DNA from 2 places in the Streptomyces sp. NPDC041200 genome. Region 2 is predicted to be linked to the other one. Evidence: riboswitches for the same ligand, from Rfam matches in the RefSeq annotation. Region 2 holds a riboswitch; the other holds the start of a gene.

Region 1 (15,042 bases), on a different contig from region 2:
GGTCAACGACCCCGCGCAGATCAACACGGCCATGCTCAAGGCGATCGTCGCCGCCGGAGAGGCGGGCGCGAACTGACCCAGGTCAGGCGGAAAGGTCCGCGGGCCAGGTGTGCACCGGCGCGTCGGTTCGCATCAGGGCGCAGTAGCGGCGGGTCATCGCGGCGAGCGCGGCGTCCCGTCCCAGCCCGCTGTCCCGCGCCCGGTGGTACGTCGCGGCCTGCCAGGACGCGCCGTTGACCCGCAGGGCGCAGCGCTGCTCGATCACGCCGAGGTAGCGGTCGCGGTCGGCGGGCTCGACGCCCCAGGCGTCCAGCCCGGCGGCGGCCAGCGGCAGCAGCTCCTCGAGGACCAGCCGTACGGCGGGGGTGCGCGCCAGGGACGAGGACCGGCCGGGCTTCGGCCATTGCAGAACCGTGTCGATGCCGTGGCGGCACGCGGCGTCGAAGTTGGCCGAGGCGGCGCTGAACGGCAGCCGGGTCCACACCGGGCGGGGCTCCTCGGCGAGCGCTCTGACCAGCCCGTAGTAGAAGGCGGCGTTGGCGATGACGTCGGTGACGGTGGGGCCCGCGGGCAGCACCCGGTTCTCCACCCGCAAATGCGGTACGCCGTCCACGACTTGGTAGACGGGCCGGTTCCAGCGGTAGATCGTGCCGTTGTGCAGCACCAGCTCCTGGAGGTCGGGCACGCCGCCCTCGTCCAGGATCCGCAGCGGCTCCTCGTCGGCGCCGGTGGACAGCAGCGGCGGGAAGTAGCGCAGGTTCTCCTCGAAGAGCTGGTACGCGTCGGTGATCCAGCGCTCGCCGAACCAGGTGCGCGGCCGCACCCCCTGCGTCGCGTATTCCGGTGCGCGCACATCGGTGGCCTGCAGGAACAGCGGCGGACGGGATTCGCGCCACACCTCACGGCCGAAGACGAAGGGGGAGTTGGCACCGATGGCGATCTGTACGGCGGCCACGGCCTGCGCCGCGTTCCACACGGCGGCGAAGCGCCCGGGGGTGACCTGGAGGTGCAGCTGCACGGAGGTGCACGCGGCTTCGGGGGCGATGGTGGCGCTGGCGTAGCTGATGCGCTCACGGCCCTCGATATCGATGAGGAAATCCTCGCCGCGGGCGGCCAGCATCTGTTCGTTGAGAAGTTTGTAGCGGTCGTCGTAGGACAGGTTGGCCGAACCGAGATCCCGGGCGGCCAGGGTCGGCAGAATTCCGATCATCACGATCTCGGAGGACACCTCGCGCGCCTTGCGGTCGGCATATGACAGTCCCGTTCGCAGCTCTTCCGAGAGCTGGTCGAGAACCCTCCCGTGCAAACGATGCGGCACGATGTTCACTTCAAGATTGCACTGTCCGAGTTCGGTCTGGAAATCGTGACTCGCGATGCGCTCCAGAACCTCTGTGTTCATCATCCTCGGCAGCCCGTCGGCGCCTGCGAGATTCAGCTCGATCTCCAGCCCCATGAGATTCTTCGGGCGATCGAATCGCTTGTCGGCCAGCAGCCGGGACAGCGCGTCGAGGCACTGCCGCAACCGTCCGCGCTGCCGCTGCCGACCCGACGGATCGAACTCACCGGCTACGACCTTCTCCCCCATCGGAGCTACCTCCTCGAGTGGATCATCCGGCGCCCGCACCGCGCACACCACGCTCGATGATGCCCGCCAATGTGATCGATAACGCCCCGCGCGGCCCGCCCAGCCGGTAGGATCTCAACAGTGGCGCATTGCTCCAGAAAAATGGAGCGGTAGGATCCAGCCTACCGCGGCTGGCGTAAACCGCCAGGTCATATCCGTGCATCCGGCACCGAATCGGGGGAAATCCCCGCGTCCGCATGGACCGGAAATCACCTTGTGCGCAATATCGGGGACAGCTAGCCGAAACACTGCCGGAACATGTGTCGTATAAACTCGCTTTACGAGGCAGAGAGATAACGCCCGGACAGTTCGTCCCGGCCCCCTCTGACCCGCGTACCGAGTTACGTACACCGACAGCGCGCGTCCATACCCTGGCCCGCTATCGCTCCACCGTGTCTCCGAAGTGAGAGGCGACCCACCATGCCGCTGCTTGTGCCCCCGGCCCCCGCGCCCGCCCTGCGCAGCGTCCTCACGGCCCTAGGTTCCCCCACCGCTGTCCGTGAGGTCCGCACCCCGGCACTCAGCTCCCTGTCCGGCCCCTTCGAACCCGAACTCCCGCTCCCCGTCCACGTCTTGGACGACATCACCACCCCCGTCGGCCCGCCGCGGGTCAGACTCACCGGCTGGCGCTTCATGCTCCGCGATGACAACCGTACGGTGGCCGCCGCCGAGGCCAGGCTCACCGCCGACGGCTGGGCCTTCTCGCACTTCTCCGAGGGGCCGTACGTGGCCTCGGCCGAACTCGCCCTGCGCCAGGCCGAGTCACTGCCCGCCGCGTACCAGCCACGGTTCCTGTCGATTCCCGAGCTGTACATGGTGGCGCTGTGGCTGCACGGCGACCCCGCCGCGGACGCCGCCGAGGGCGGCATCGAGGCCGGGGACCTGCTGGTGCCGCTGGCCCCGGCGCCGCCGGGCATCGCGGCCCACCGCCCGCACCCCGCGGCCGATCTGCTGCCCGTCCTCACCCATCGGCTGACGCCGGCTCCGCTGCTGGGTTCCCCTGCCTGACCTGCCCCTTCCGCGACGGATGGCGCGCCCCGTGGCCCGTCGGGCGACGGGGCGCCGCGCTACGGGCGGGTAACAGTCCCGCCACGGTCAACCGTCCGGTCGGGTGATGCGTCATCATCTAGCAAGACCGGTGCCGCGAAATCCCTGCGGAATCCTTGCCACAGGGCAACACTGGGAGCAACCAACCGACACACAACGGGGGGGCGGCCTACATGAACGCCGCAGCGAGCAGCAGGACATACACCTCACCGCAGCGAAAGAACCTCGCCATGTGCCAACATCAACCACCGTGCCCGTCAGCCGACTCCGCCGACCGGGAGGCCGCCCATCTCGTGGCGCACCATCCGGAGCAGGGCTGGAGCCTGCTGTGCAACGGTGTCCTGCTCTTCGAGGACACCGGTGAGCTGCTGCCGGACGGGCGCGTCATCGCCCCGTGCCGACCGCTCGCCACCGAGCACGTCGTGACCGCCGCCTAGGGCTGACCACCCAGGAGGCGTTGGCATTACCAGGGGCCGGCCCGGCGCGTAAGTAAACGCCGCACCGGCCCCATCGTTGTGTCCAGCCCCGTGTTCAGCTCTCGTACGACTCCATCGGCGGGCAGGAGCAGACCAGGTTGCGGTCCCCGAACGCCCCGTCGACCCGCCGCACCGGCGGCCAGTACTTGTCGGCCGCCGAGACCCCGGCCGGGAAGACCGCCTCTTCCCTGGTGTACGGGTGGTCCCACGCCCCGCTCAGTGCGGCGGCCGTGTGGGGCGCGTTCCGCAGCGGGTTGTCGTCCTTGGTCCACTCCCCCGAGCCGACCTTGTCGATCTCCGCGCGAATCGCGATCATCGCCTCGCAGAACCGGTCCAGTTCCGCCAGGTCCTCGCTCTCCGTCGGCTCGATCATCAGCGTCCCGGCGACCGGGAACGACATCGTCGGCGCGTGGAACCCGTAGTCGATCAGGCGCTTGGCCACATCGTCGACCGTGACCCCGGTCGCCTTGGTGAGCGGCCGCAGATCCACCACGCACTCGTGCGCCACCAGCCCGCCGGGCCCGGTGTAGAGCACCTGGTAGTGCGGCTCCAGCCGCTTGGCGATGTAGTTGGCGCCGAGCACCGCTGCCTGCGTCGCGTGGCGCAGCCCCTCGGCGCCCATCAGCCGGACGTACGCCCAGGAGATCGGAAGGATACCCGCCGAGCCCCACGGCGCGGCCGACACCGGGCCGACCCCGGTGGCCGGGCCCGCGGCGGGCTGCAGCGGGTGGTTGGGCAGGTACGGCGCGAGGTGCGCGCGCACCGCGACCGGGCCGACCCCCGGGCCGCCGCCGCCGTGCGGGATGCAGAACGTCTTGTGCAGGTTCAGATGCGAGACATCGCCGCCGAACCGGCCGGGCTCGGCCAGCCCCACCAGCGCGTTGAGGTTGGCGCCGTCCACGTACACCTGGCCGCCGGCGTCGTGCACGGCCGCGCAGATCTCGGTGATGTGCTCCTCGAACACCCCATGGGTGGACGGGTAGGTGACCATGAGGACGGCCAGCTGCTCGCCGTACTGCTCGATCTTGGCACGCAGGTCGGCGGCGTCGACCTCACCGTCCTCGCCGGTCTTGACGACGACGACCTTCATGCCCGCCATCACCGCGCTTGCCGCGTTGGTGCCGTGCGCGGAGGACGGGATCAGGCACACCGTGCGCTGGGGCTCGCCGTTGGCCCGGTGGTACGCCCGCACGGCCAGCAGCCCGGCCAGCTCGCCCTGCGATCCGGCGTTCGGCTGGAGGGAGACCTTGTCATAGCCGGTGACCTCGGCCAGCCGCTCTTCCAGCTCGCGGATCAGCGTCAGATAGCCGTGGGCCTGATCGACCGGCGCGAAGGGGTGCAGCGCGCCGAACTCCGGCCAGGTGACCGACTCCATCTCGGTGGTCGCGTTGAGCTTCATGGTGCAGGAGCCGAGCGGAATCATGCCCCGGTCCAGGGCGTAGTCCCGGTCGGCCAGCCGCCGCAGGTAGCGCAGCATCGCGGTCTCGGAGCGGTACTGGTGGAAGACCGGGTGGGTCAGGTACGTGTCCGCGCGCAGCAGCTCCGCGGGGAGCGCGTCGGCCGCCGCCGCGTCCAGCTCGTCGATGTCGCTCCCGTCCCCGCCGTCGACACCGAAGGCGGACCACACGGCGGCCAGCTGGGCGCGGCCGGTGGTCTCGTCGCAGGCGATGCCCACGTGGTCCGCGTCGGTCAGCCGGAGATTGACCCCCGCCTCCCGGGCGGCGGCGACGACCTCGGCGGCCTTGCCGGGGACGCGCGCGGTGAGGGTGTCGAAGAAGGCGCCGTGCGCCACCTCGACGCCGCCCGCCCGCAGCCCCTCGGCGAGGACCGTGGCGTAGCGGTGGGTGCGGCGGGCGATGCCCGCGAGCCCGTCCGGGCCGTGGTAGACCGCGTACATTCCGGCCATCACGGCGAGCAGGACCTGCGCGGTGCAGATGTTGCTGGTGGCCTTCTCGCGGCGGATGTGCTGCTCGCGGGTCTGCAGCGCGAGGCGGTACGCCTTGTCGCCGTCGGCATCCACCGACACCCCGACCAGTCGGCCGGGCAGGCTGCGGGCGTGGGCGGCGCGCACGGCCATGAACCCGGCGTGCGGGCCGCCGAAGCCCATGGGCACGCCGAACCGCTGGGTGCTGCCGACCGCGATGTCCGCGCCCAGCTCACCGGGCGAGGTGAGCAGGGTGAGCGCGAGCAGGTCGGCGGCGACGGTGACGATCGCGCCCAGCTCATGGGCCCGCTCGATGACCGGACGCGGGTCGCGGACCGCGCCGGAGGCGCCCGGGTACTGGAGCAGCACGCCGAAGACACCGCGCTCGGCGATCTCGTCCGGGATGCCGTCGGTCAGATCGGCGACCACGACCTCGACGCCGGTCGGCTCGGCGCGGGTCTCGATGACCGCGATGGTCTGCGGCAGACAGTCGGCGTCGACCAGGAAGACGCCCTCCTTGACCTTGCCGACACGCCGCGACAGCGCCATGGCCTCCGCGGCGGCCGTGGCCTCGTCCAGCAGCGAGGAACCGGCGGTGTCCAGACCGGTCAGATCGGCGACGACGGTCTGGAAGTTGAGCAGCGCCTCCAGACGGCCCTGGGAGATCTCCGGCTGGTACGGGGTGTAGGCCGTGTACCAGGCGGGGTTCTCCATGACGTTGCGCAGGATCACCGGCGGGGTGAAGGTGCCGTAGTAGCCGAGGCCGATCATGGACGGCAGCACCTGGTTGCGGTCCGCGAGCGCACGCAGCTCGGCGAGGACCTCCGCCTCGCTGCGGGCGGGCGGCAGCCGCAGCGCCTCGGCGCTCTTTATGACCTCGGGTACGGCGGCGGCGGTCAGCTCGTCGAGGGAGCCGAAGCCGACCTGGGCGAGCATCTTGGCCTGCGCTCCGGCGTCGGGGCCGATATGCCGCTGCTCGAATGGAGTACCGCGCTCCAGATCGGCGAGCGAGATGCGGTGGGTGGTCATCAGCGGGGGCCTCCTGGTCAACACGACCGGCGAGGGGCACCGCGGCGCGGGTGCCCGGACGGCCTCCCCCTCTGTCATCTCAACCTGAGAGCTTCACCGGTCCGCGTGTGGCCTGACCGGCTTTCACCGTCGGTGAGGAGGGGTTCCGGAGCTGTGCTCCCCGTGGCCCACCCTGCTTTCCAGAGTGACCTCACCCGCGCGGTACGTGTGCCTGAGAGATTCCGGGGAGGATTTGCTCCTTCGGCGCCCCCGACGCCATTGTCGGAGGACTCTCCCGCACGGGGTCTGCAGCCACAGCCAGCGTACCAGCGCGTCTACGGGCGGGAGGGGTTGGTCGCCAGGTGCTCGAGTGGCCGCGTACGGGGATGTGGCTTTTGGTAGGTATCACTGGATCACCGCCACCTGATCGTCGCCACCTGTGGGAGAGAGCGTGCAGACGGACATCGACCCGCGGACCCTGATCGGCCGCAAGGCATTCGACCGCGAGGGCGCCAAGATCGGCACCGTGGACGAGGTCTACCTCGACGACGCGACCGGCGAACCCGAATGGGCGGCGGTACGCACCGGCCTGTTCAGCCGGGACGTCTTCGTACCGCTCGAACCGAGCGAGGTCGTCGGCGACTCGCTGCGGGTGCCGTACGACCGGGCGCTGATCAAGGACGCCCCGGACCTCGGCGTCGGCCGCCACCTCTCCCCGGAGCAGGAGCTGCAGCTCTACCACCACTACGGCCTGGACGTCACCGGCTGACCCCGCCCCTGGCTCCCCTCCCCGGCGGCTTCGGCGGCCCCGGCGGCCTCGGCGGCTTCGGGTGGCCGCACCAGCGGCAGCGGCTCGCCCGGCTCCAGCTCCGGGTCGTCCACGGCGAACGTCCGCACCCGGCCGGGGTCAGACCAGGGCAGCTCGAACCGTATGGTCACCCGCCCCACCCCGCTCCCCTGGACCCAGCCCGCCCCGTACTCGGCGTGCCGCACATCGGCGCCCGGCAGCCAGGCCCGAGGCCTCTCAGCGGCCTCAGCGGGGTCTGAGAGGCCTGGGCTCTCCGGCTCCGGCGCCTCGGAGCCTGGAGGCCTCCCCGGGGCCTCCAGGGCCTCGTGGGCGGCCTGAGCGGCCTGCGCTGCGTGAGCGGCCTGGGCGAACAGATCCTCCTGCGTGTAGTCCGCGAGCCCCGACACGCCCACCCCCAGCAGCCGCACCCCCGCCGTGGTGTCCACCCCGTCGATCAGCCGGGCCGCGGCCTCCTTGACCACGCCGGGGTCGTCGGTGGGGCCGCGCAGGGTCTCCGAACGGGTCAGCGTCGAGAAGTCGTACCGCCGGACCTTGATCACGACCGTACGCCCCGAACGGCCCGCCTCCCGCAGCCGCCGCACACAGCGGTCGGCCAGCCGCGCCACCTCCAGCTGCACCCGGGTGCGGTCCGTCAGGTCGACGTCGAACGTGTCCTCCACGGAGATGGACTTGGCGTCCCGCTCGGCGACCACCGGCCGCTCGTCCCGCCCGCTGGCCATCAGGTACAGCGATGTGCCGTGGGCCCGGCCCAGCAGCCGGACCAGCTCCGCCTCGCCCGCCTCCCGCGTCTCGGCGACGGTGTGGATACCGGCGCGGCGCAGCGCCTCCGCGGTGGCCGGGCCGACGCCCGGCAGGGTGCGCACCGGCATCGGGTCCAGCAGCTCCCGCTCCGTGCCGGGCTCGATGACCGCCATGCCGTCCGGCTTGGCCTGCTCGGAGGCGATCTTCGCGAGCATCTTGGAGCCCGCCAGGCCCACCGATCCGGTCAGCCCCGTCACGGCGCGGATATCGGCCCGCAGCCGCTCCCCCACGGCCCGCGCCGCCTCCACCCGGGCCTCGGTGCCGCCCGCCTCCAGGTCCACGAACGCCTCGTCCAGGCTCAGCGGCTCCACCAGCGGCGACAGCTCCCGCAGCAGCCCCATGACCTGGTCGCTGACCTGGCGGTAGAGGGAGAAGCGGGGGGTCAGATACGCCGCGTTCGGACAGAGCCTGCGGGCCTGCGCCATCGCCATGGCCGAGTGCACCCCGAACACCCGGGCCTCGTACGACGCCGTGGACACCACCCCGCGCGGCCCGAGGCCCCCCACGATCACCGGTTTTCCGCGCAGGCTGGGCTTGGACGCCTGCTCCGCCGAAGCGTAGAAGGCATCCATGTCCAGATGGAGAATCGTCGGCACACCCCTCACATGTCCGATGCTGCCGCACGCCACTGACAATCGGCGCCCGGCACGGGGTGGGAGCGCTCTCAGCCCGCCCGGTTGCGGCGCCGGGCCAGTTCGTCGGCGGGGTTGTGGCCCACCAGCGTCTCGCCGGTGTCCACCCGCTCCCCGTGCAGCTGGGACAGCGCGCTCTCCACGTCCCGCCACACCACGCCCACGGCGATCCCGAAGACACCCTGGCCGCCCTGGAGGAGGTCCACGACCTCGTCCGGCGAGGTGCACTCGTACACCGTCGCGCCATCGCTCATCAGCGTCATCTGGGCCAGATCGTCCAGGCCCCGGGTACGCAGGTGCTGGACTGCGGCCCGGATGTTCTGCAGGGACACACCGGTGTCCAGCAGCCGCTTGACGATCTTCAGGACGACCACGTCCCGGAAGCTGTACAGCCGCTGGCTGCCCGACCCGTACGCGGGCCGCACGCTCGGCTCCACCAGCCCGGTGCGCGCCCAGTAGTCCAGCTGGCGGTAGGTGATGCCCGCGGCGGCGCACGCGGTGGGCCCGCGGTAGCCGACCGTCTCCGTACCCCCCGCGGCGGGCTCGCGTGGTGCCGTGGGCTGTGCCGCGACCCGAGCCTTCAGTGCCGGATCGGCCGGTGCGCTCCCCTGGAGCGCATACGGACCGCCGGCTGCCGTGCCGTCGCCGGTGCTTCTCACGCCGACCTCCGTCCTCGACCTGCCTTCTCGAAGGTAGGCAGTCACCCGGGGTGCGTCAACGATCGCCACACTCGGCACGCCGAGTGATAATCACCCTGAGAGTGGTTTCCCGTGTCCCTCGTCCGGGAAAGGCTACTCGAATGCGCTAGCGAGGACCGGCAGACCGCTTCACTGGCTGCTGCTTCCGAAGTCCTCGGGCGAGATCTGGTCGAGGAACTCGCGGAACTTCTCCACTTCGTCCTCCTGCTCGTCCGGGATGGCGATACCGGCGTCGTCGAGCACGCCGTCGCTGCCGTAGATCGGCGTCCCGGTGCGCAGCGCGAGCGCTATGGCGTCGGACGGCCGCGCGCTGACCTCCACACCGCTGGCGAAGACCAGCTCGGCGTAGAAGACCCCCTCCCGCAGGTCCGTGATCCGGACCTCCGTGAGCGTCTGGCCGACCGCTTCGAGTACGTCTTTGAAAAGGTCGTGGGTCAGCGGGCGTGCCGGAGCCATGCCCTGCTGTGCGAAGGCGATCGCGGTCGCCTCCCCTGGTCCGATCCAGATGGGGAGGTAGCGATCGCCTCCCACTTCACGCAGGAGCACGATCGGTTGGTTGGAGGGCATTTCCACCCGGACACCCACGACGTCGAGCTCGTTCACACAGCAACCCTAGGACGTGCCCGGCCGGTTTGGATAGTCGGGGCCGGATCGGTCAGTGCGCAGCGGCCCGCAGCGCCGACTGGACCAGGGCCGCGTGGAGCCGGACGGAGAGCGTCGCCAGCTCGCGCGCACTGGCCTCCGCATGCGCTCTGGTCTGCGGATTTCGATGCAGCCGCAGCGGTGCGACCACCTGCTCGACCAGCCCGGCCTCGCGCTCGGCGGCCGCTTTCATGATCCGCAAATGACGTGGCTCGAGGCCGAAGCGGCCCAGCTCGGCGAGCAACCGGGCGACCGTCACCGCTTCGACGTCATATCCGCCGTCCCCGCCGTGCGCGATCAGGCCGTACGACTCCCAGTCGGCCAGCTCCGCCTCGCTGACCTCGGCGGATGCCAGCAGCTCGGCCCGGCCCACCCGGGCCACCGTGGGTCCGTCAGGGAGCGCGGCGGCCCCCTGGTCGGCCCCCGGCTCCAGCAGCTCACACGGCCGCGCTCCCGGCGAAACGGCAGGAAGCTGCGGCCGCTCACCCCGCTCCAGGGCCTCCAGGTGCTCCCGGATGACCTTGAGTGGCAGGTAGTGGTCGCGCTGCATGCGGAGGATGAGAGCGAGCCGCTCCACATCCTCCTGACTGAACTTGCGGTAGCCCGACGGCGTGCGCCGAGGCTCCACCAGTCCTTCGGCCTCCAAGAAGCGGATCTTGGAGATGGTGACTTCGGGGAACTCGTCCCGCAGCAGATTCAGCACGGTGCCGATACTCATGGACCGGCCGCCCGGGCCGCCCGCGGGGGCGGTGCCGGTACCGGCACCGCCCGACGGTGTCTGAAGCATGGACGGACCTCCCCTGACGGGTCAGATGCCGACGCCCCGCTGGCTCGGGTAGAAGACCAGCCGGTACTTACCGATCTGCACCTCGTCGCCGCTGGTCAGGACCACCGGCGCGTCGATCTGCTCCCGGTTGACGTACGTCCCGTTGAGGCTGCCGACATCGGCGACCGTGAAGCTGCCGTCCTGGCCGCGCCGGAACTCCACATGGCGGCGGGAGACCGTCACGTCATCCAGGAAGATGTCGCTCTGGGGGTGGCGGCCGGCCGTGGTCAGATCGCTGTCCAGCAGGAAGCGACTGCCCGAGTTCGGCCCGCGGCGGACCACCAGCAGCGCGGAACCCAGCGGCAGCGCCTCCACGGCGGCCTGGGCCTCCGGGCTGAGCGACGGCAGCGGCGTCTGCCCGGTCACCTCGGAGTCGTACGCCTCGATACCGGAGATCGAGATCGTGGAGGTGGTCTCCGAGGCACGCTCCGAGGGCGCCTGGCCCCGCAGCGGCGCACCGCAGTTGGAGCAGAACCGGCTGTCCTCCGCGTTCCGATGCCCGCACCTCGTACAAACAGGCATTCCGGGACCTCCACCACTCCGCGAGGCCGATGGGTCCTCGAAACCTATGCGTCCGGCCGCCGAGGGGTCAACAGAAGACGCGCCCTGGCCGCCCGAAATGTCACCGCCCTGGCCGCCGACCTGATCCCGGAACAGCGGGCGCTCCTCGCTCCCCCCTCCGCTCTCGTCCGCAGCACGCCGTGCGCGGTGGCGAGCGGTGCCGCTCCCGCCATCCTGGCGTGCACTCTTCCCGAACAACTTCCCGAACAACTTCACGGGCGATTCCCCTTGACTGAAACAGACCCGCCCGTGGGGCAGGACAAACCCTCGATGCACACACCAGCAGACGGTCCGGACATCCTCACAACGTCCGTGACCACCAGACAGTTTCCATCACGCGCGACTCTTCTGGTGCGTCGACCCCCCGCATCCACATGGTCTCCCCGAGAGACCCTCATATCGAACCGCCTCACCGTGATGACGACCGAGCGTAGTCAGGGCGCTTCCCTGACCGCAAGGCGTCCACAACGATCTTCTTCTCCCGCTGGACGGACACGGTGGCCTGCTCCTTCTCCAGACTCTGCACCACTCCGCCCGGAATGTTCAGCGCCGGCTCCAGATCCTCCGGCTTGCCGATCACCTTCACGACGTACGGCTGCGTCACTTTCCGTCCATCGATCTCGACCGAGCCGCCCTCGTCCGAGAAGTAGGAGTTGGCGACCACCCGCACGGAGCCGATCTGGATCGCCTCGGCGCCCGCCGCCCGCAGCTCCTGCACCGTGTCGAGCAGCATGTCGGCCTCCACGGAGCCCCGGGAGTCGTCGATGGTGATCGTGATCCCCGGCCCCTGCGCGGCGACCGTGCCCGCGAGCACGCCCAGCTGCTGCTCCTTCTGGAGCGTCTGCTTACGGGCCTCCTCAGCCTGGTCCGAGCTGTTCTCCAGCTCGGTGCGCTGGTTCTCCAGACGGCGCTTCTCGTCCTGCAGCCGCTGGGTGCGCGCGTCCAGCTCGTCCAGGATCCGCACCAGGTCCTCCTGGCGGGCCCCGCGCAGCACGCTGTTCTCGTTGGTCGAACGCACCTGGATGGCCAGGCCCAGACCCAGCCCGAACAGCAGCACGGCGACGATCAGCTGCGCCCGGGTCACCCGGGGCGGCCACACGCCCTTCAGCAGGCGCTGCCGACCGGTCAGCGCCTCCTCCTCCGTGCCCCCGGGCTTCCCGCTTCCCGGCGCGAACCCGGCGGGCGGCCCGGTCCCGTTCGACGGCCCGCCATCGGCCGGACGCCGCCCGTTGGGCACCGGGGCCGGGGGACGCGGCGGCGCGCCCTTGGGGGCCTGGCCCGGCGGAACCGGACCACGGGGCGGTGCGTTCCGCGGCAGCGGCGTCCTGAGGGCGGGGCGGGGACCGTTGTGGGGCCCGCCCGTCCCGGGACGGGGCGCCTGGGGCGCCGGGGGCTTCGGCGGGGCGGCCTTGCGCCGCTCCGCCGCCTCGGGGTGCTCGGGCCTCCCGCTCCCCTCCGCGCGCTTCTCCGGCGGCTTGGGCAACGACGGCCGCGGCCGCCCCGCAGCCCCCTGCGCCGGTCCGCCCCGCATCCCGGGCCGCTCGGACGCGCCCTGCGGCCGCGGCTTCACGGGCCGCTCGGGCGCGTCCTGCTGACGCCGGTCAGGCCCCGGGGCCTGCGGGGACTGGCCAGGCTGCTCCGGCCGCTCCGGCCGCTCCGCCTGCTCAGGCTTCCGGGGCTGCTCAGACTTCCCGGTTCGTTCCGGTTCGCGCGGCGTCGCAGGCCGCTCGGGGTTCGGGGCCTGCCGGGAGGCCCCGAGCTGCTCGGACTTCCCGTCCTGCTGGGCCTGCCCAGGCCGCTCCTGCCCGCGCGGCGTCTCCGGCCGCTCCGGCCGCTCCGGCCGCTCCGGCTCGCGCCGCGTCTCGGGCTGCTCCGGCCGCTCAGCCTGCTCAGGCTTCCGGGCCTGCTCAGGCTTCCCGGCCCGCTCCGGCTCACGCGGCATCTCGGGCCGCTCCGGCTTTCCGGCCCGTTCCGCCCCGCGCGGGGCCTCCGGCTCGCCAGGCTGCTCGGCCTGCTGAGGCTTCTGGGGCTGCTCAGACTTCCCGGCTCGCTCCGGCTCACGCGGCGTCTCGGGCCGCTCCGGCTTCTCGGGGGTGTCGTCGGTCGTCATCGGCCTCACGCCCGGAACACATGCCGCCGGATCGCGGCAGCGTTGGAGAAGATGCGGATGCCGAGGACGACCACGACCCCGGTGGACAGCTGGGCGCCGACGCCGAGCTTGTCACCGAGGAAGACGATCAGTGCGGCCACCACCACATTGGACAGGAACGATACGACGAAGACCTTGTCGTCGAAGATCCCGTCCAGCATCGCCCGGAAGCCACCGAACACGGCGTCGAGCGCCGCGACGACGGCGATCGGCAGATAGGGCTCGACCACCGTCGGCACCACGGGTCGGACCACCAGTCCGACCACGACTCCCACGATGAGGCCCAATACGGCGATCACGATGTGCCCTTCCCTGTTTCGGTGCCACCCTTACCGGCACCGCCGGTTATGGGTTCTGCGCTACGTACGATCAGGCTCGGCGCGGCGGGAAGCCGGACCGTGTCCTGGGCGGTCATGCTGGTGCGGATGTCGTAGTTCTCCTGCAGCACATGCAGGTACTGTCCATCGGCACTGTCCTGGAAAGCGGTGCTCAGCCGCTGCCCGTCCCCCACCGCGAGCACGGTGTACGGCGGCGCCAGCGGCTTGTTGTCGACCAGTATGGCGTCTCCCGCGGCCCTGATCGCCGAGAGCGCCGTCAGCCGCTGTCCGTTGATCGCGATGGCCTCCGCACCCGACTCCCACAGGCCGTTGACGACGCGCTGCATGTCGTGGTCGCGCACCCGCCCCGTATCGGAGAAGTCGTTGCTCTCCCTGGGGCCGCCGCCGCTCCCCGACGTGGACTGCTTGGCGTCGTCGACCGTCAGCTTGACGCCCGGACCGGACACCGCGGTCGCCCCCGAGAGCAGCGCCACCAGGTCGCCCTTGGCTCCACCGTGCTTCTCCAGCGCCTGCCGCTGCTTCTCCCCCACATCGCCACGGAGCTGGTCCACGCTCTTGGCGAGCCCGTCCGCCTTGGCGTTCCCCGACTCGATGCGGTCGATGAGTTCGCTCCGCTCCTTGGCCAGCGTCGGTGCCGATATCCGGGCCTCGGCGGCCCCGATGGTGACCACGATCGCCACCATCACCAGGCCCAGGGCCACCGTCAGCCTGCCGCGCAGGCTGCGCGGCAGGCGGGACCGGCCGGTCTCGCCACGCCGCGCGGCCGCCTCGGCGTAGCCGTCGTCGAGGCTGTGGTCCATCACATTGGTCAGCAGCGACATGGACGCGTCGGGACGCGGACGCGGGCTCGGTGTTGCTGTGCTCCGAACGGGGGGCTGCTGCGACATGCCGCACATCGTCGCACGTCGGCGGCGCCGTCTCCCAATGGCCCCACCGGCGTGCCGGATCCGGGCCCGGGAGGCGGCGCCCCAACGTGTTCAAACGGGTTCAAGAGCCGCCGGAAGGCCCCCGGATCAGCGCCCCGCGCTGTCCACGACACCGGCCCACTCGTCGAGCAGCGCCTGCGCGGACGCGTCGTCCGGACCCTCCGCCCACAGATGGGTGACGGCCTCGGCCGGGTCGGGCAGCACCATCACCCAGCGGCCGTCGGCCTCCACCACCCGCACTCCGTCGGTGGTGTCAACGGACCGGTCTCCGGCGGCCTCCACCACATGCCGCATGACCAGGCCCTTGACCGCCCAGGGGGTGGCCAGGTCGCGCCGCTGCACATGGGCCCGCGGAATCCGCGCGTCGATCTGGCTGAGCGTCAGCTGGGTGCGCGCCACCAGTCCGATGAGCCGGACGAAGGCGGCCGTGCCGTCGAAGACGCTGCTGAACTCGGGGATGATGAAGCCGCCGCGGCCGTCGCCGCCGAAGATCGTCGTCTCCGACCGGGCGACCCGGGTCAGATCGTCCGCCGCGGTCGTCGTCCACTCCACCTGGGTGCCGTGGTACGCCGCGACCTGCTC
Region 2 (15,042 bases):
GAAGTTCTTGCGCACCGCGAGCAGCGCACCTGAGATCGCGAAGACGAAGATCCCGACGACCTCGAACGCGTGCTGGACGGACGGGGTGACCAGTTCGATGAACACCCGACATTGTTAAACGACCGGGCCGCCGCGCCCGCCCCGTCTCAGCTCTCGGTCTTCTTCGTCGCGCTCCGCACCGGTCCGGCGACCTGACCGGGTGCCTGGCCCGGCGCGTTCTCGGGGTGGTGGCAGGCCACCTGGTGGCCGGTGGCGAGCGCCACCAGCGGCGGCTCCTCCCGCTTGCACACCTCGGTCGCCTTCCAACACCGGGTGTGGAAGCGGCAGCCGGACGGCGGCGAGATCGGCGAGGGTACGTCGCCCTTGAGCAGGATCCGCTCGCGCTGGGCACGCCGCCGGGGGTCCGGCACGGGCACGGCGGAAAGCAGCGCCTTGGTGTACGGGTGCATGGGGCTCTCGTACAGGGCGCGGCGGTCCGCCAGCTCGACGATCTTCCCGAGGTACATGACCGCGATCCGGTCCGAGACGTGCCGGATGACGGACAGGTCGTGCGCGATGATCACGTACGTCAGCCCCAGCTCGTCCTGGAGGTCGTCCAGCAGGTTGACCACCTGGGCCTGGATGGAGACGTCCAGCGCGGAGACCGGTTCGTCGGCGACGACCAGCTTGGGCTTGAGGGCGAGCGCGCGGGCGATGCCGATGCGCTGCCGCTGGCCGCCGGAGAACTCGTGCGGATAGCGGTTGTAGTGCTCGGGGTTGAGGCCGACCAGCGCCAGCAGCCGCTGCACCTCCGCCTTGATGCCGCCCTCCGGGGTGACGCCCTGGAGCCGGAAGGGCGCGCTGACGATCGCGCCGACCGTGTGCCGGGGGTTCAGCGAGGAGTACGGGTCCTGGAAGATCATCTGGACGTCGCGGCGCATCGGGCGCATCGCGGCGGTGCCCAGATGCGTGATGTCCTTGCCCTCGAACTCGATCTTCCCGGAGGTGGGTTCGAGCAGCCGGGTGATCAGCCGTCCCATGGTGGACTTGCCGCAGCCCGACTCGCCGACCACGCCCAGGGTCTCCCCCTGGCGCACGTCGAAGTCGAGGCCGTCGACCGCCTGCACCGCGCCGGTCTGCCGCTGCAACAGCCCCTTCTTGATGGGGAAGTGCTTGACCAGGCCGGACACCGTGAGCAGGGGCTCGGGCGTGGTGGTCGCCTGCCGCGGGACCGTCATCTTCGGATCCTTCGTGTCCTTCGTGTCCTTCGCGCCCTGAGGGCCCTGGGAATCCGTCACAGCTTCGGCGCAATCTCTTCGGTCCAGATCCGCGTACGGTCCTCCTGCGCCATGTGACAGGCGGAGAAGTGCCCGGCCGCGCCCGGAACTACGCGCAGCTCCGGCCGCTCGGTGCGGGTGATGCCGCCCTCGGGGACGTCGGCGTACGGGCAGCGCGGGTGGAAGGCGCAGCCGGACGGCACGTTGATCAGGCTCGGCGGGGAGCCCTTGACCGGGATCAGGCGGTCGGTCTGGTCGCGGTCGATACGGGGCATCGAGCCGAGCAGCCCCCAGGTGTAGGGGTGCTGGGGCTCGTAGAAGACCTTCTCGGCAGGGCCCCGCTCGACGCACCGGCCCCCGTACATCACCAGCAGGTCGTCGGCGAGTTCGGCGACGACGCCCAGGTCGTGGGTGATGACGATGACCGCCGAGCCGAACTCCTTCTGCAGATCACGGATGAGGTCGAGGATCTGCGCCTGGACGGTGACGTCGAGGGCGGTGGTCGGCTCGTCTGCGATCAGCAGCTCGGGGTTGTTGACCAGCGACATCGCGATCATCGCGCGCTGGCGCATCCCGCCGGAGAACTCGTGCGGATAGCTGTCCACCCGCTTGTCCGGCTGCGGGATGCCCACCCGGTCGAGCATCTCGACCGCGCGCTTGCGGGCGACGTCCTTGGAGACGTCGTGGTGGACCTGGTACGCCTCGGTGATCTGGCGGCCGATCGTGTAGTACGGGTGCAGCGCCGACAGCGGGTCCTGGAAGATCATCGACATCTCGCGGCCGCGCAGCTTGCGCACCTCGTCGGGGTCGGCGCCCAGCAGCTCCTGCCCGTTGAGCCAGATCTCCCCGGAGATCCGGGCCTTGCGGCGGCCGTACTGCCCGGCGGTGTGCAGCCCCATGATGCCGAGCGAGGTGACCGACTTGCCGGAGCCGGACTCGCCGACGATGCCGAGGGTCTTGCCCTTCTCCAGCCGGAAGCTGAGCCCGTCCACGGACTTGACCAGGCCGTCGTCGGTCGGGAAGTGGACCCGCAGGTCGCGCACTTCGAGGAAGGCCGTCGGGGCGGGCGAACCGGCCGCGGCCACCTCCCCCACGGCGGCGGTCGGGGACTCCCCCGCGGCGGCGGTGGCGGGCTTGTTCAGGTCGGTCATCCGAGCCTCACTCGTGGGTCGATGACGGCGTACAGGAGGTCCACGACGAGGTTGGCGAGCACGATGCACAACGCGGCGATCAGGGTGACGCCCAGGATGAGCGGAAGGTCCTTGTCGCTGATCGCGTTCACCGCGAGCCGGCCGAGGCCGGGCAGGTTGTAGGTGCTCTCGGTGAGCACCGCGCCGCCGAGCAGCGCGCCCAGGTCCAGGCCGAGCAGGGTGAGGATCGGAGTCCAGGTGGAGCGCATCGCGTGCCGCCCGATGACCGTACGCTCCCGCAGCCCCTTGGCGCGGGCGGTGCGGATGTAATCCTCGCCCATGATCTCCAGCATGGTGGCGCGGGTGAGCCGGGCGTACATGGCGGCGTAGAGGAAGGCGAGCGTGATCCACGGCAGGATCAGGCTCTCGAACCACTTGGCGGGGTCGTCGCCGAGCCCCTTGTAGTCCACGTCGACCCACTTCAGCTGGTAACTGAAGATCGCCAGCGAGAGCAGACCGGTGAAGTAGATCGGCAGCGAGACACCGGCGAGCGCGGCGGTCATCGCCGAGCGGTCCCACAGGGTGCCCCGGCGCAGCGCGGAGACGACGCCGGTGGCGATGCCGCCGACGAGCCACAGCAGGCACGCGCCCGCGGCGAGCGAGAGGGTGACCGGCATGGCGTCGGTCAGCTGCGGCCACACCGCCTGCTCGGTGCGGAAGGAGTAGCCGAAGCAGGGCCTCGGGCAGTGGGTGACGTCGGAGCCGTTGGCGTAGTCGCGCCCGGCGAACAGCCCCTCGACGAAGTGCCAGAACTGCACCAGGACCGGATCGCTGAGCCCCAGCTTCGTCCTGATGCCCTCGATGGCCTCGGGGTCGGCCTGTTTGCCGACGAAGAGCAGCGCCGGGTCGGAACCGGCCCACTTCGGGATCACGAAGAAGATGGCGAAGGTCGTCAGGGTGACGACCAGCAGCATCATGACGACGGCGAACAAGCGCCGGATGACGTAAGCAAGCACTGTGCGCGGCCCGGTGGCGGTCCCGGAACCCCGGGGTGCGGGGTTCCGGGACCGCCACGCGTGGCCATCACCTGCCCTTCGGGCCTATCGGATGAAGCGACGGTGGGGGTGGGTGGCCGGTGGCCGGTGGCCGACCGTCACTTGACCCCGAGGGACACGTAGTCGTACCGGCCGTTGTAGGCCGAGGACGAGTAGGCGTTGGTCAGCCGCGAGCTGCGCCAGGTGATGTTCTTCTCGTAGAGGAACGGCATCGCGATGGCCAGGTCGGCGACCTTGTGGTTCATGTCCGCGTAGATCTGACCGGCCTTGGCGGGGTCGGTCTCCTTGAGCGCGTTGTCGAAGTCCTTGTTGATCGCGCTGTTGTTGGTCTCGGAGACGTTGTAGTTGCCGGTCTGCTCGATGAAGCGGCCGTCGAACAGCGGGCGGGAGAAGCCCTGGCCGGTCGGGAAGTCGGGGCCCCAGCCGGTCATGTTGAGGCCGTAGCCGCGCTTGTGCATCACGGACGGGGAGCCGGTGATGCTGGCCGACGAGCCGCCCTCGATCTCGTTGATGTCGAGCTTGATGCCGACCTTCTCCAGCGACTCCTGGAGCGCCTCGGCGGCCGCCGTCTCGTTGGGCTGGTCGTTACGGGAGACGATCTTGGCGGAGAAGCCGTTCGGCTTGCCGCACTGCTTCAGCTCGTCCTTGGCCTTGGCCTTGTCCGGCTTGCCCTTGCGCTTCAGGACGCCGTACGGGTCGTAGTCGTCCGAGCCCTTGACGGTCTTGGGGAGCATGTTGGGGGCGAGGTCACCACCGGCCTGGGGGCCGCCGCGGGTGGTCTGGAGCTGGGTGTAGTCGGTCGCGTAGAAGACCGCCTTGCGGCAGTGGATGTTGTCGAACGGCTTCACCTTGGTGGCGATGTCGACATAGCGCACGAAGTTCGTGTTCATGTTGTCGACGTTGCCCTTGTGCTCCTTGAGCGCGGCGGCGCGGCCGGACTGGCCCATGCCGGTGGCGCTGAGGAAGACGTCGTAGTCGCCCTTGACGAGCAGCTTGTCGATGGCTTCCAGGTTGGAGTTGAAGGTGACCGTGACCTGGTCCGGCAGGGCGGCGCGGACCGGGTCGGACGACTTCTTCCACTTGTCGTTGCGCACCAGGGCCAGGCTCTTGCCCGGGGTGAACGACTGGACCTTGTACGGGCCGGAGGAGAACGGCCGGTTGGTGTACTTGGCGCCGGTGTCCTTCTCCTGCTTGACGGGGGAGCCGGTGGGCATCGCGAGCATCTGCTCGAAGTCACTGTTGGGCTCCGCGAGACGGAAGACGATGGTCTTGTCGTCCGGCGTCTCGATCGTCTTCAGCCCGAGCTTGTCCTTGGACTTGTCCTTGTACGGGCCCGGGTATTCGCCCTTGGGGTCGAGGGCCTGGCGCAGATAGCCGGGGCCGCCGGAGACGACGTCCTTGGCCCAGATGCGCTCGATACCGTACTTGACGTCCTTGGAGGTGATGGCCGAGCCGTCCTCCCAGGTGATCCCGTCACGCATGGTGTACGTGTACGTCTTGCCGCCGTCGGTGATCTTGGCGGTGGAGGTGGCCAGGTCGGGAACCAGCTCGTTGGACGCCTCGCCCGGCTTCGGCGCGAACGTGATGAGTTGACGCGAGTAGAACCGGGCGAAGTCCCAGGCGAAGCCGTAGTACTGGCGCTGCGGGTCGAGCGAGTCGAAGTTCTGCTTGTTGATGAACTTGAGGGTGCCGCCCTTCTTGGCGGACTTGTTGGCTATGCCCTCCGCCCCCGCGTTGAATCCGGCACCGGAGCCTTTGTCATCGTCGCTGCCGCCACCGCACGCCGCGGTGCTCAGCAGGGCGCAGACGACAGCCGTCGCGCCGACGATCCGCCTGCTTCTCGACGAACGTAGGGGTTTCATGGTTCCTGCAACCTCCGGGATAGCGGTACGTGGCATGGCGCCGGGAAAGCTTCGGGGTGCCGCCTGAGCTGCGCGGCCGGGGCGCCTCATCGGGTGCCCTTGGGGTCGAGGGCGTCGCGGACGCCGTCGCCGAACAGGTTGAAGGCCAGCACGGTGATGAAGATCGCCGCACCCGGGATGATCATGAACATGGGATCGTCCTCGTAGGTGCCCACCGCCTTGGAGAGCATCTGCCCCCAGGACGCGGTCGGCGGTTTCACGCCCGCCCCCAGGAAGCTGAGGGCCGCCTCGGTGAGGATGTTGGTGGGGATCATCAGCGTCGCGTAGACGGTGATCGGCGCCACCAGGTTGGGCAGCAGCTCCTTGAAGAGGATGTAGCGGCGGCCCGCGCCGAGGCTGCGCGCGGCCTCAACGTACTCCTTCTCGCGCAGCGACAGCGTCTGGCCGCGCACGATGCGGCCGACGTACGGCCAGCCGAAGAAGCCGATGACGGAGACCAGTACCGCGATGCGCACCCCGCTGCCGGTGAGCCCCAGCAGGTCGTTCGGGAGCACCGAGACCAGGGAGATGATGAACAGCAGCTGCGGGAAGGCCAGCAGCATGTCCATCACCCGGCTGATCACCGAGTCCACCCAGCCACCGAAATATCCGGCGATGATGCCGAAAACGGTGCCGAGGACAACGGCGACCAGGGCCGCGAGGAACGCCACCAGCAGCGAGATCCGCGCGCCGTAGACGACCCGGCTGAACACGTCGCGGCCGTTGGACGGCTCGACGCCGAAGAGGAAGTCCGAACTGATGCCGCCCAGGCTGCCCTTGGGGGTGCCGAAGAGCGGGTCGATCTCCTCTTGGTGGAACTCGTTGGGCGGGTGGCCCAGCAGGCTCACGATCAGCGGCGCGAAGATCGCCACTAGCACGAGAAAGACGACCACGGCCCCGCCCGCAAGCGCCAACTTGTCGCGTTTGAGGCGTCTCCAGGCGATCTGTCGCAGCGATCTTCCCTCGACCGACGCCTTGACCACATCCGCCGCTACATCGGCAGTCGCGACCGGCTCTGCGTCGGCGCTCGTGCCGTGCAATGGTGCCGTCATCGTGGTGGGGACCCCTCTCGACCGGCGGTGACCGGCCCACGACTCGCCGCTGTGGCGGCTTAAGTTCACAAGGTGAGCGAAAGGGGTCGTTATCCGGGAATGCAGGAACCGCGCCCCTTGGAGCGGGAGTCTTCATCGCGTTTGTGATCACCCGCCAGTACCCACGGGCAATGGATGCCTAACCGTGATGTGCGGTAAGCGGTTCCGGTATACGGACAGTTGTGACACGAGAACGCATCAGTAACAACCGCCCCACCGCAGACAGTTCGCAGGTGGGGCGGTACAGGTGGCGGAGGGCGCGCTTCAGGCCATGGGCTCAGTACGCGTGGCGGGGCGGCGGGTAGCCGTACCCGTACGACGGGGGCGGCGGCGGGGCCGCGGGCGCGCCGGCGTGGGCGTCACGGTCGAAGAACGGGCGGGCGTTGGCCCGCATCCACATCGCCACCGGGTCGTGCACGTCCGACAGTTCGACCGTCGAGACCGGCAGCCCCTCGGGCACCACGCCGACCGACTGCTGCATCATCAGCCGCACCGATTCCACGGCCTGCTGGCTGTTGTCGTACAGATCGAGTCCGATGGCCAGATACGGGGCGCCCAGCGCGGGCTGCACCCAGGCGCGGCGCAGCGAGCGCACCACGGCGGTGCGGTGCGCGTTCTGCCCCAACAGGGCGTAGAACTGCGGGATTTCGATGGCCGGTTCGGTCAGCCGCAGCGGACCGGCGGGCAGCCGGTCAAGACCGCCCGCGATGCGCCGCAGATCGAGCCAGGGGATGCCGACGCCGCCGCCGTGGGCGTGCGGGTTGAGCCACAGGCCGTAGTGGTCGCGGTAGAGGGAGTCGGCGATCCGCCGCGCGTCCACCACCTCATGCGCGCGGTTCCAGCCACTGGCGGCGAGTTCCTGGGCGGAGGTCACACACGGTGCGTAGCCGTGGCCGTCCACGTCCATGTTCCCGTACTGGGCGTCGGGTGCGCCGGGAGCGCCGTTCCACAGCAGCATCCAGACCTGGCCCTCGGCGAGGGCGTGCAGCAGCGCCTCGTAGGCGTCGTACCGGCCGGGAGCTACCTGCTGCAGCATCCGCTCGACCTGACCGGCAGCCGCCCCCCAATCCGCGCCCGCGCTCACCTGGGTCCGCCCCTCTCTCGGCCTTGCCCGCACTCACCGGGACGCGCGCCGCCCCGTCTGGTCATCCAACCAGCTTACGGGCCCCCGTGGCCGTCCCCGGGGTGCGTCACAGGTCACGGTCGTAGAACGGCCGTACGCGCTCCAGCATCCAGGTGGCCACCGGGTCACCCTGCGCGACGTCCAGCGCGACGAGCTGAACGGTCCACGGGACCGGCACCGACCCGAGCGCCCTGCCGAGCGCCTCCACCGCGAGGGCCTGCCCCTCCGGGCCCGGCGCGTCCAGCTGGACCCCGACGAACAGCGCAGGCTGATCGCCCTCGACGCTGGCCAGCGCGCGCCGCGCGGTGCGTACCCCGGGCTCCCTCCCGAACTCGATCCCGGCCGCGGCCAGGAAGTCGACCGGCTCCTGCTGCCAGTCGGGCTCGAACAGCCGCACCCTGCCGCCGCGCGCCGGGCCGTCCAGCTCGCTGCGCCCGGCCTTGCACAGCTCCTCGACCGCGGGCGGCGGCAGCGGGACGCCGACCGGCCCGTCCGGGTTCACCGCGATGCCGAGCTGCGGCGGCAGCCCGCGGGCGAACTCCACGGCCGGGGCGACCGTGAACGACATGTGGCCGCCGACGATCTGCAGGAACTGCTGCTCGGAGCTGAAGACCGGAACGTACGCCTGGCCCTCGATCTCCACGGTGGGCAGGTCGAGGCTGCGGCTGTCGGGGCCGCCGCCGTTCGGCAGCGGGATCCAGACATGGGCGCGGGCGAGCGTCTCGACGATCCGCGCTCCGGCTCCCGGGACGCCGATCGAGGCGGCGAGCACCTCTTCCAGCTCATTGCCGGGGAACGCGGACCCGGGATAAGCGCCGTCGGGAAATCCTCCGTGAGCGGGGGTTATGCCCTGGTGCTCCGGAATACTCATCTTCGTCCCAACCGCCATCTCGTCCGACCTGCACCAGCACCATAACGGCTGCGCGGCGGAAGGCCATGGGCCGCCCGGGCATCTCCACAGCACTTCCTCACACGGCCACCCGCGTCACTCGAAGGAGATGGCTCGCAGCCTGCTCGCGGTTGCCCGGTCGAGCAGCACGGCGGAAGCGCAGCCCTCGGGCGGCTGTCCGCCCTCCACCCGCGCCACCAGCCGCCCCATCGCCCGCAGGTGCCGCCCGAAGGCGAAGCCGGAGACCCCCCGGCCGCGGGCGGCCTGGCCCTCCAGGGCGACCGCGGGGTCCACGTCCAGCAGCACCAGATGCAGGCCACGGCCGGTGCGCCGGGCGTCCCGGGCCAGCCAGCGGCGCACCCAGGGCTGTGAGCCGCAGTCGTGGACGACGACGCTCGCGCCCGAGCCGAGCGCCCGGCGCAGCCCCGCGTAGTGGGCGCAGCGGACCAGCGGCCGGTAGACGGCGTACGGGAGCCAGCCGGGCATGCGTCTTTCCCAGGCCTCCCGGGTGCGCTGCGAGTCCACCCGGGCCACGGCCGTGCCGCGCGGGTCGAGCCCGGGGACCACCCGGTTGATCAGGGTCGACTTGCCGCTGCCGGGCAGTCCGGAGGCGATGATCAGGTCGCGCGCCGGGTAGCGCAGCTCCGTCCCCACTCCGCCGCGCAGGTCGTGCACGGGGGCGCGGCGGTCCGGTCTGACCGTGCCGCCGTCTGATCGCGTCTGCTCCTGCCGCGCGGGCAGGGTTCCTCGGGTTGTCGCGTATGTTCCCTGCCCGTGCACCGTGATCGTCCTCCAAGGTCGGTCAAGCGGCTCCGTACCCCGAGAGTGTCAAGAAAAGGTAATGCCCATCAAGGAGGCCCCGGAGCGACCCCGCTCACAGATCGGGGGTTCCCTTCCGGAGCGGACGTGCGATGATGTCCGCGCCAACTGCATACCGGCCGCTTGAATCCGCGCGGGAGAGTTCTCGGGCACCGGCGAATCCGCCGGGTCGTCCGAGGCGCCGAAGGAGCAAGTCCTCCCTTGAATCTCTCAGGCCCCGATACCGCACGGATGAGGCAGATCTGAAAAGCGGGCCACGTCAGGTGGCCCCACCCAAGGTGCAAGCCGGACCAGCCCCGCCGCGCGGGAAGGTCACGGCGAACCTCTCAGGTTCCGATGACAGATGGGGAGGACGCGTGTGCCGTCCTTGTCGTCCCATCCGGCCCACCCGTCCCGTCATCGCCGTGATCATGCCCCTGGGAGCTGAACCATGACCGACGCCCCGCCCACGCCCCGCCACACCGCGCTGGACGCGGTCCACCGTGCGCTCGGCGCCACCATGACCGACTTCGCGGGCTGGGACATGCCCCTGCGGTACGGGAGCGAGCGCGACGAGCACACCGCGGTGCGCACCCGCGCCGGTCTCTTCGACCTCTCCCACATGGGTGAGATCGCTCTCACCGGGCCGCAGGCCGCGGACGCCCTCGATTACGCCCTGGTCGGCCAGCTCTCGGCGCTCGCCGTGGGCCGCGCCCGCTACACCATGATCTGCGACAGCGAGGGCGGCATCCTCGACGACCTGATCGTCTACCGGCTCGCCGAGCAGGAGTTCCTGGTCGTGGCCAACGCCTCCAACGCCCAGGTGGTGCTGGACGCGCTGACCGAGCGCGCCACCGGCTTCGACGCCGCCGTACGGGACGACCGCGACGCGTACGCGCTGATCGCCGTCCAGGGGCCGCAGTCCCCCGGCATCCTGGGCGGCCTGACCGACGCCGACCTGGACGGGCTGAAGTACTACGCGGGGCTGCCGGGCACCGTCGCGGGCGTGTCCGCCCTGATCGCCCGCACCGGCTACACCGGTGAGGACGGCTTCGAGCTGTTCGTCTCGCCGGACGACGCCGAGCGGGTCTGGCAGGCGCTGACCGAGGCGGGCGCCCCGGTGGGCCTGGTGGCGTGCGGGCTGTCCTGCCGGGACACGCTGCGCCTTGAGGCCGGGATGCCGCTGTACGGGAACGAGCTGACCACCGACACGACCCCGTTCGACGCGGGGCTCGGCCGGGTCGTGAAGTTCCAGAAGCCCGGTGACTTCGTCGGACGCGCGCCTCTGGAGGCCGCGGCGCGCGAGGCCGAGGCCCGGCCGCCGCGCACGCTGACCGGCCTGGTCGCCGACGGCCGCCGGGTACCGCGCGCCGGATACGCCGTGCTGGGCCCCGACGGCTCGGAGATCGGCCGGGTCACCTCGGGCGCCCCGTCCCCGACGCTGGGGAAGCCGATCGCCATGGCGTACGTCGACGCGGAGTACGCCGCGCCCGGCGCGAAGGGCGTGACGGTGGACATCCGCGGTACCCGGGAGCCGTACGAGGTCGTCGCGCTCCCCTTCTATCGCCGCGAGCGCTGAAACCTCCCGCGCGCCGCCTCTCTCCAGTGATCCGTCCCACCGCTTAAGACCCGTTTCCCAAGCACTCCCCCCTATCCAGGAGAATCGGACCATGAGCAACCCCCAGCAGCTGCGCTACAGCAAGGAGCACGAGTGGCTGTCGGCCGCCGACCAGGACGGCGTGTCGACGATCGGCATCACCGAACACGCGGCCAACGCGCTCGGCGATGTCGTGTACGTCCAGCTCCCGGATGTCGGCTCCACCGTCGCCGCCGGTGAAACCTGCGGTGAGCTGGAATCCACGAAGTCGGTCAGCGACCTGTACGCGCCGGTCTCCGGTGAGGTCACCGAGATCAACGAAGACGTGGTGAACGACCCGGCGCTGGTGAATTCCGCCCCCTTCGAGGGCGGCTGGCTGTTCAAGGTGAAGGTGACGGACGAGCCGGACGGCCTGCTCTCCGCCGAGGAATACGCCGCCTTCTCCGGAAACTGACCCTCTTCTTCGATCGGGACCCAGATGTCGCTTCTCAACAGCTCCCTGCACGAGCTCGACCCGGACGTCGCCGCTGCTGTCGACGCCGAACTCCACCGCCAGCAGTCCACCCTCGAAATGATCGCCTCGGAGAACTTCGCTCCGGCCGCCGTCATGGAGGCCCAGGGCTCGGTCCTGACCAACAAGTACGCCGAGGGCTACCCCGGCCGCCGCTACTACGGCGGCTGTGAGCACGTCGACGTGGTCGAGCAGATCGCCATCGACCGCGTCAAGGAGCTTTTCGGCGCCGAGGCCGCCAACGTCCAGCCGCACTCCGGTGCCCAGGCGAACGCGGCCGCGATGTTCGCGCTGCTCCAGCCCGGCGACACCATCCTTGGGCTGAACCTGGCGCACGGCGGCCACCTCACCCACGGCATGAAGATCAACTTCTCGGGCAAGCTCTACAACGTGGTGCCCTACCACGTGGACGCCGAGACCGGTCTGGTCGACATGGACGAGGTCGAGCGCCTCGCCAAGGAGCACCGCCCCAAGCTGGTCATCGCGGGCTGGTCGGCGTACCCGCGCCAGCTGGACTTCGCCGCCTTCCGCCGGATCGCGGACGAGGTCGGCGCGTACCTCATGGTCGACATGGCCCACTTCGCGGGCCTCGTCGCGGCCGGGCTCCACCCCTCCCCCGTGCCGCACGCCCATGTCGTGACCACCACCACCCACAAGACCCTGGGCGGTCCGCGCGGTGGCGTGATCCTCTCCACCGCCGACCTCGCCAAGAAGATCAACTCCGCGGTCTTCCCGGGTCAGCAGGGCGGCCCGCTGGAGCACGTCATCGCGGCCAAGGCGGTGTCCTTCAAGGTCGCGGCCGGTTCCTCCTTCAAGGAGCGCCAGGAGCGCACGGTCGAGGGCGCCCGGATCCTCGCCGACCGGCTGACCCAGGCCGACGTCGGCGAGGTGGGCGTCTCCGTCCTCTCCGGCGGTACCGACGTGCACCTCGTCCTGGTCGACCTGCGCAACTCCGAGCTGGACGGCAAGCAGGCCGAGGACCGGCTCCACGAGGTCGGCATCACGGTCAACCGCAACGCCATCCCGAACGACCCGCGGCCCCCGATGGTCACCTCGGGTCTGCGCATCGGCACCCCGGCGCTGGCCACCCGCGGCTTCACCGCCGAGGACTTCCGCGAGGTCGCGGACATCATCGCCGAGGCGCTCAAGCCGTCGTACGACGCGGAGGGTCTGAAGGCGCGGGTCACCGCCCTCGCCGACAAGCACCCGCTGTACCCGCACCTGACGAAGTAACCCCGGTCCCGGCCGGATCCTGGGCGGCGCGCTCACCCCGCGTGCCGCCCAGGGGGCGCACCCACCCCCCGCGCCCCTGGAGGCGCGCCCACCCCGCGCCTCCCCCGGAGGTGCGCCCCCGCGCCTCCCCCGGAGGTGCGCCCCCGCGCCTCCCCCGGAGGTGCGCCCACCGCGGCGCGCCGCCGCACCGCACCACCCCGCACGCGCCCCCACGTGCAGACGAAGGAGTCCCCGGTGGCCATCTCCGTATTCGATCTCTTCTCGATCGGCATCGGCCCGTCCAGCTCGCACACGGTCGGCCCGATGCGGGCGGCACGGATGTTCGTCCTCCGGTTGAAGAACGAGGGTCTGCTCGCCCCCACCGCCTCCGTACGCGCCGAACTCTTCGGCTCCCTCGGCGCCACCGGCCACGGCCACGGCACCCCCAAGGCCGTCCTGCTCGGCCTGGAGGGCCACTCGCCGCGCAGCGTCGACGTCGAGTCCGCCGACGGCGAGGTGGAGCGCATCCGCACCACCAAGCGGCTGCGGCTGCTCGCCGCCGAGATGGAGGGCGGCCACGGGCACGAGATCGACTTCGACGCGTCGGACGAGCTGATCCTGCACCGCCGCCGCTCCCTGCCGTACCACGCCAACGGCATGACCCTCTTCGCGTACGACGAGACCGGCCATCCGCTGCTGGAGAAGACCTACTACTCGGTCGGCGGCGGCTTCGTGGTCGACGAGGACGCGGTCGGCGAGGACCGCATCAAGCTCGACGACACCGCCCTGAAGTACTCCTTCCGCACCGGCGACGAACTCCTGCGGCTCTCCCGCGAGACCGGCCTGTCCATCTCCGCCCTGATGCTGGAGAACGAGAAGGCCTGGCGCACGGAGGACGAGATCCGCGCGGGCCTGCTGGAGATCTGGCAGGTCATGGAGGCCTGCGTCGCCCGCGGCCTGGGCCAGGAGGGCATCCTGCCCGGCGGCCTCAAGGTCCGCCGCCGCGCCGCCAACGCCGCCCGTGCCCTGCGCTCCGAAGGCGACGCGGCCGCCCGCGCGATGGAGTGGACCACGCTGTACGCCATGGCGGTCAACGAGGAGAACGCGGCGGGCGGCCGCGTCGTCACCGCCCCGACGAACGGCGCCGCCGGGATCATCCCGGCCGTCCTCCACTACTACAGCCGCTTCGTGCCGGGCGCCGACGAGGAAGGCATCATCCGCTTCCTCCTCGCGGCCGGTGCCATCGGCATGCTCTTCAAGGAGAACGCGTCCATCTCCGGCGCCGAGGTCGGCTGCCAGGGCGAGGTCGGCTCCGCCTGCTCCATGGCCGCCGGTGGCCTCGCCGAGGTGCTGGGCGGCAGCCCGGAGCAGGTCGAGAACGCCGCCGAGATCGGCATGGAACACAACCTGGGCCTGACGTGCGACCCGATCGGCGGGCTGGTGCAGATCCCCTGCATCGAGCGCAACGGCATGGCCGCCGTCAAGGCCGTCACCGCCGCGCGGATGGCGCTGCGCGGCGACGGCCGCCACCATGTCTCCCTCGACAAGGTCATCAAGACCATGAAGGACACCGGCGCCGACATGAAGGTCAAGTACAAGGAGACGGCGCGGGGCGGGCTCGCGGTCAACGTCATCGAGTGCTGACGAATGGCGGTGGCCGGTGACGTCGGCTGATCCTCGGGCGATACGCGTGCCGGTCGGGGACGACGCGGAGCGCTGGGCGAGTCGTGCGGCGAGCCGCCGCGTCCTGCTCGTCGTGCACAACGTCACCTCGGCCGGGCGGCTGCTGGACGTGCTGCCGCTGTTCCACGACGACTTCCGGCTGCAGCTCCTGGTCACCTCGACGGACTCGTCCGCCTTCCAGGGCGGAGTGCGCGAGCTGTTCGCGGACCTGGAGCTGCCGGTGCTGCCGTGGGAACAGGCGCTGGCGACGCCGGTGGATCTGGCGGTCTCCGCGAGCTTCGGCGGCCAGCTCAGCGGTCTGCGCGGCAAGCTGACCGTCTTGTCGCACGGGGTCGGCTACACGAAGCGGCTTTCCGCGCCGGGAGGCAGGATCCGCGAGCCGACGTTCGGCCTCTCGCCTGACTGGCTGCTCGTGGACGGGCAGCCGTTCGTGGACGGGCTCGTCCTGTCCCACCCCGAGCAGCTGGAGCGGCTGCGACGGGTCTGCCCCGAGGCCGAGGCCGCCTCCGTACTGGCCGGGGACCCCTGCTTCGACCGCATGCTGGCCGCCGTACCGCATCGGGAGCGGTTCCGGCGGGCGCTGGGTGTACGCCGGGGGCAGCGCCTCGTCGTCCTGAACTCCACCTGGAACCCGGAGGGTTTCTTCGGCAACGGCGGCGACCAGGACGTGCTGCCCGGGCTGCTCCCCCGGCTCGCCGCCGAACTGCCCGCCGACGACTACCGGCTGGCGGCCGTGCTGCACCCCAACATCTGGTACGGGCACGGGCCCGGCCAGATCCGCGTCTGGCTGGACCGT

Evidence for each region. Region 2 has a riboswitch for glycine ahead of gcvT (glycine cleavage system aminomethyltransferase GcvT). Riboswitches for the same ligand answer to the same signal wherever they lie in the genome.
Region 1: it holds a riboswitch for glycine, as region 2 does, so the genes downstream of both, gcvP (aminomethyl-transferring glycine dehydrogenase) here and gcvT (glycine cleavage system aminomethyltransferase GcvT) in region 2, are expected to answer to the same signal.

Annotation. Positions count from the first base shown of each region.
Region 1 covers NZ_JBVIZF010000059.1:7,244-22,285, forward strand. Annotated here, with positions in the region: gene ACZ6CL_RS40615 (substrate-binding domain-containing protein) at 1-76, shown strand, start outside; gene ACZ6CL_RS40620 (glutamate-cysteine ligase family protein) at 83-1,585, opposite strand; gene ACZ6CL_RS40625 (hypothetical protein) at 2,045-2,632, shown strand; gene ACZ6CL_RS40630 (DUF5999 family protein) at 2,902-3,108, shown strand; gene gcvP (aminomethyl-transferring glycine dehydrogenase) at 3,203-6,100, opposite strand; glycine riboswitch at 6,162-6,289, opposite strand; glycine riboswitch at 6,290-6,387, opposite strand; gene ACZ6CL_RS40640 (PRC-barrel domain-containing protein) at 6,519-6,848, shown strand; gene ACZ6CL_RS40645 (DNA polymerase IV) at 6,824-8,293, opposite strand; gene ACZ6CL_RS40650 (MerR family transcriptional regulator) at 8,353-8,979, opposite strand; gene ACZ6CL_RS40655 (bifunctional nuclease family protein) at 9,148-9,621, opposite strand; gene ftsR (transcriptional regulator FtsR) at 9,674-10,447, opposite strand; gene ACZ6CL_RS40665 (FHA domain-containing protein) at 10,469-11,323, opposite strand; gene ACZ6CL_RS40670 (DUF881 domain-containing protein) at 11,457-12,365, opposite strand; gene ACZ6CL_RS40675 (small basic family protein) at 13,163-13,495, opposite strand; gene ACZ6CL_RS40680 (DUF881 domain-containing protein) at 13,492-14,430, opposite strand; gene ACZ6CL_RS40685 (sugar phosphate nucleotidyltransferase) at 14,548-15,042, opposite strand, start outside.
Region 2 covers NZ_JBVIZF010000001.1:801,725-816,766, reverse strand. Annotated here, with positions in the region: gene ACZ6CL_RS03845 (trimeric intracellular cation channel family protein) at 1-105, opposite strand, end outside; gene ACZ6CL_RS03840 (ABC transporter ATP-binding protein) at 147-1,217, opposite strand; gene ACZ6CL_RS03835 (ABC transporter ATP-binding protein) at 1,274-2,407, opposite strand; gene ACZ6CL_RS03830 (ABC transporter permease) at 2,404-3,378, opposite strand; gene ACZ6CL_RS03825 (ABC transporter substrate-binding protein) at 3,540-5,303, opposite strand; gene ACZ6CL_RS03820 (ABC transporter permease) at 5,390-6,394, opposite strand; gene ACZ6CL_RS03815 (enhanced serine sensitivity protein SseB C-terminal domain-containing protein) at 6,711-7,469, opposite strand; gene ACZ6CL_RS03810 (enhanced serine sensitivity protein SseB) at 7,624-8,427, opposite strand; gene ACZ6CL_RS03805 (AAA family ATPase) at 8,542-9,225, opposite strand; glycine riboswitch at 9,389-9,500, shown strand; gene gcvT (glycine cleavage system aminomethyltransferase GcvT) at 9,695-10,822, shown strand; gene gcvH (glycine cleavage system protein GcvH) at 10,914-11,294, shown strand; gene glyA (serine hydroxymethyltransferase) at 11,319-12,584, shown strand; gene ACZ6CL_RS03785 (L-serine ammonia-lyase) at 12,819-14,207, shown strand; gene ACZ6CL_RS03780 (hypothetical protein) at 14,254-15,042, shown strand, end outside.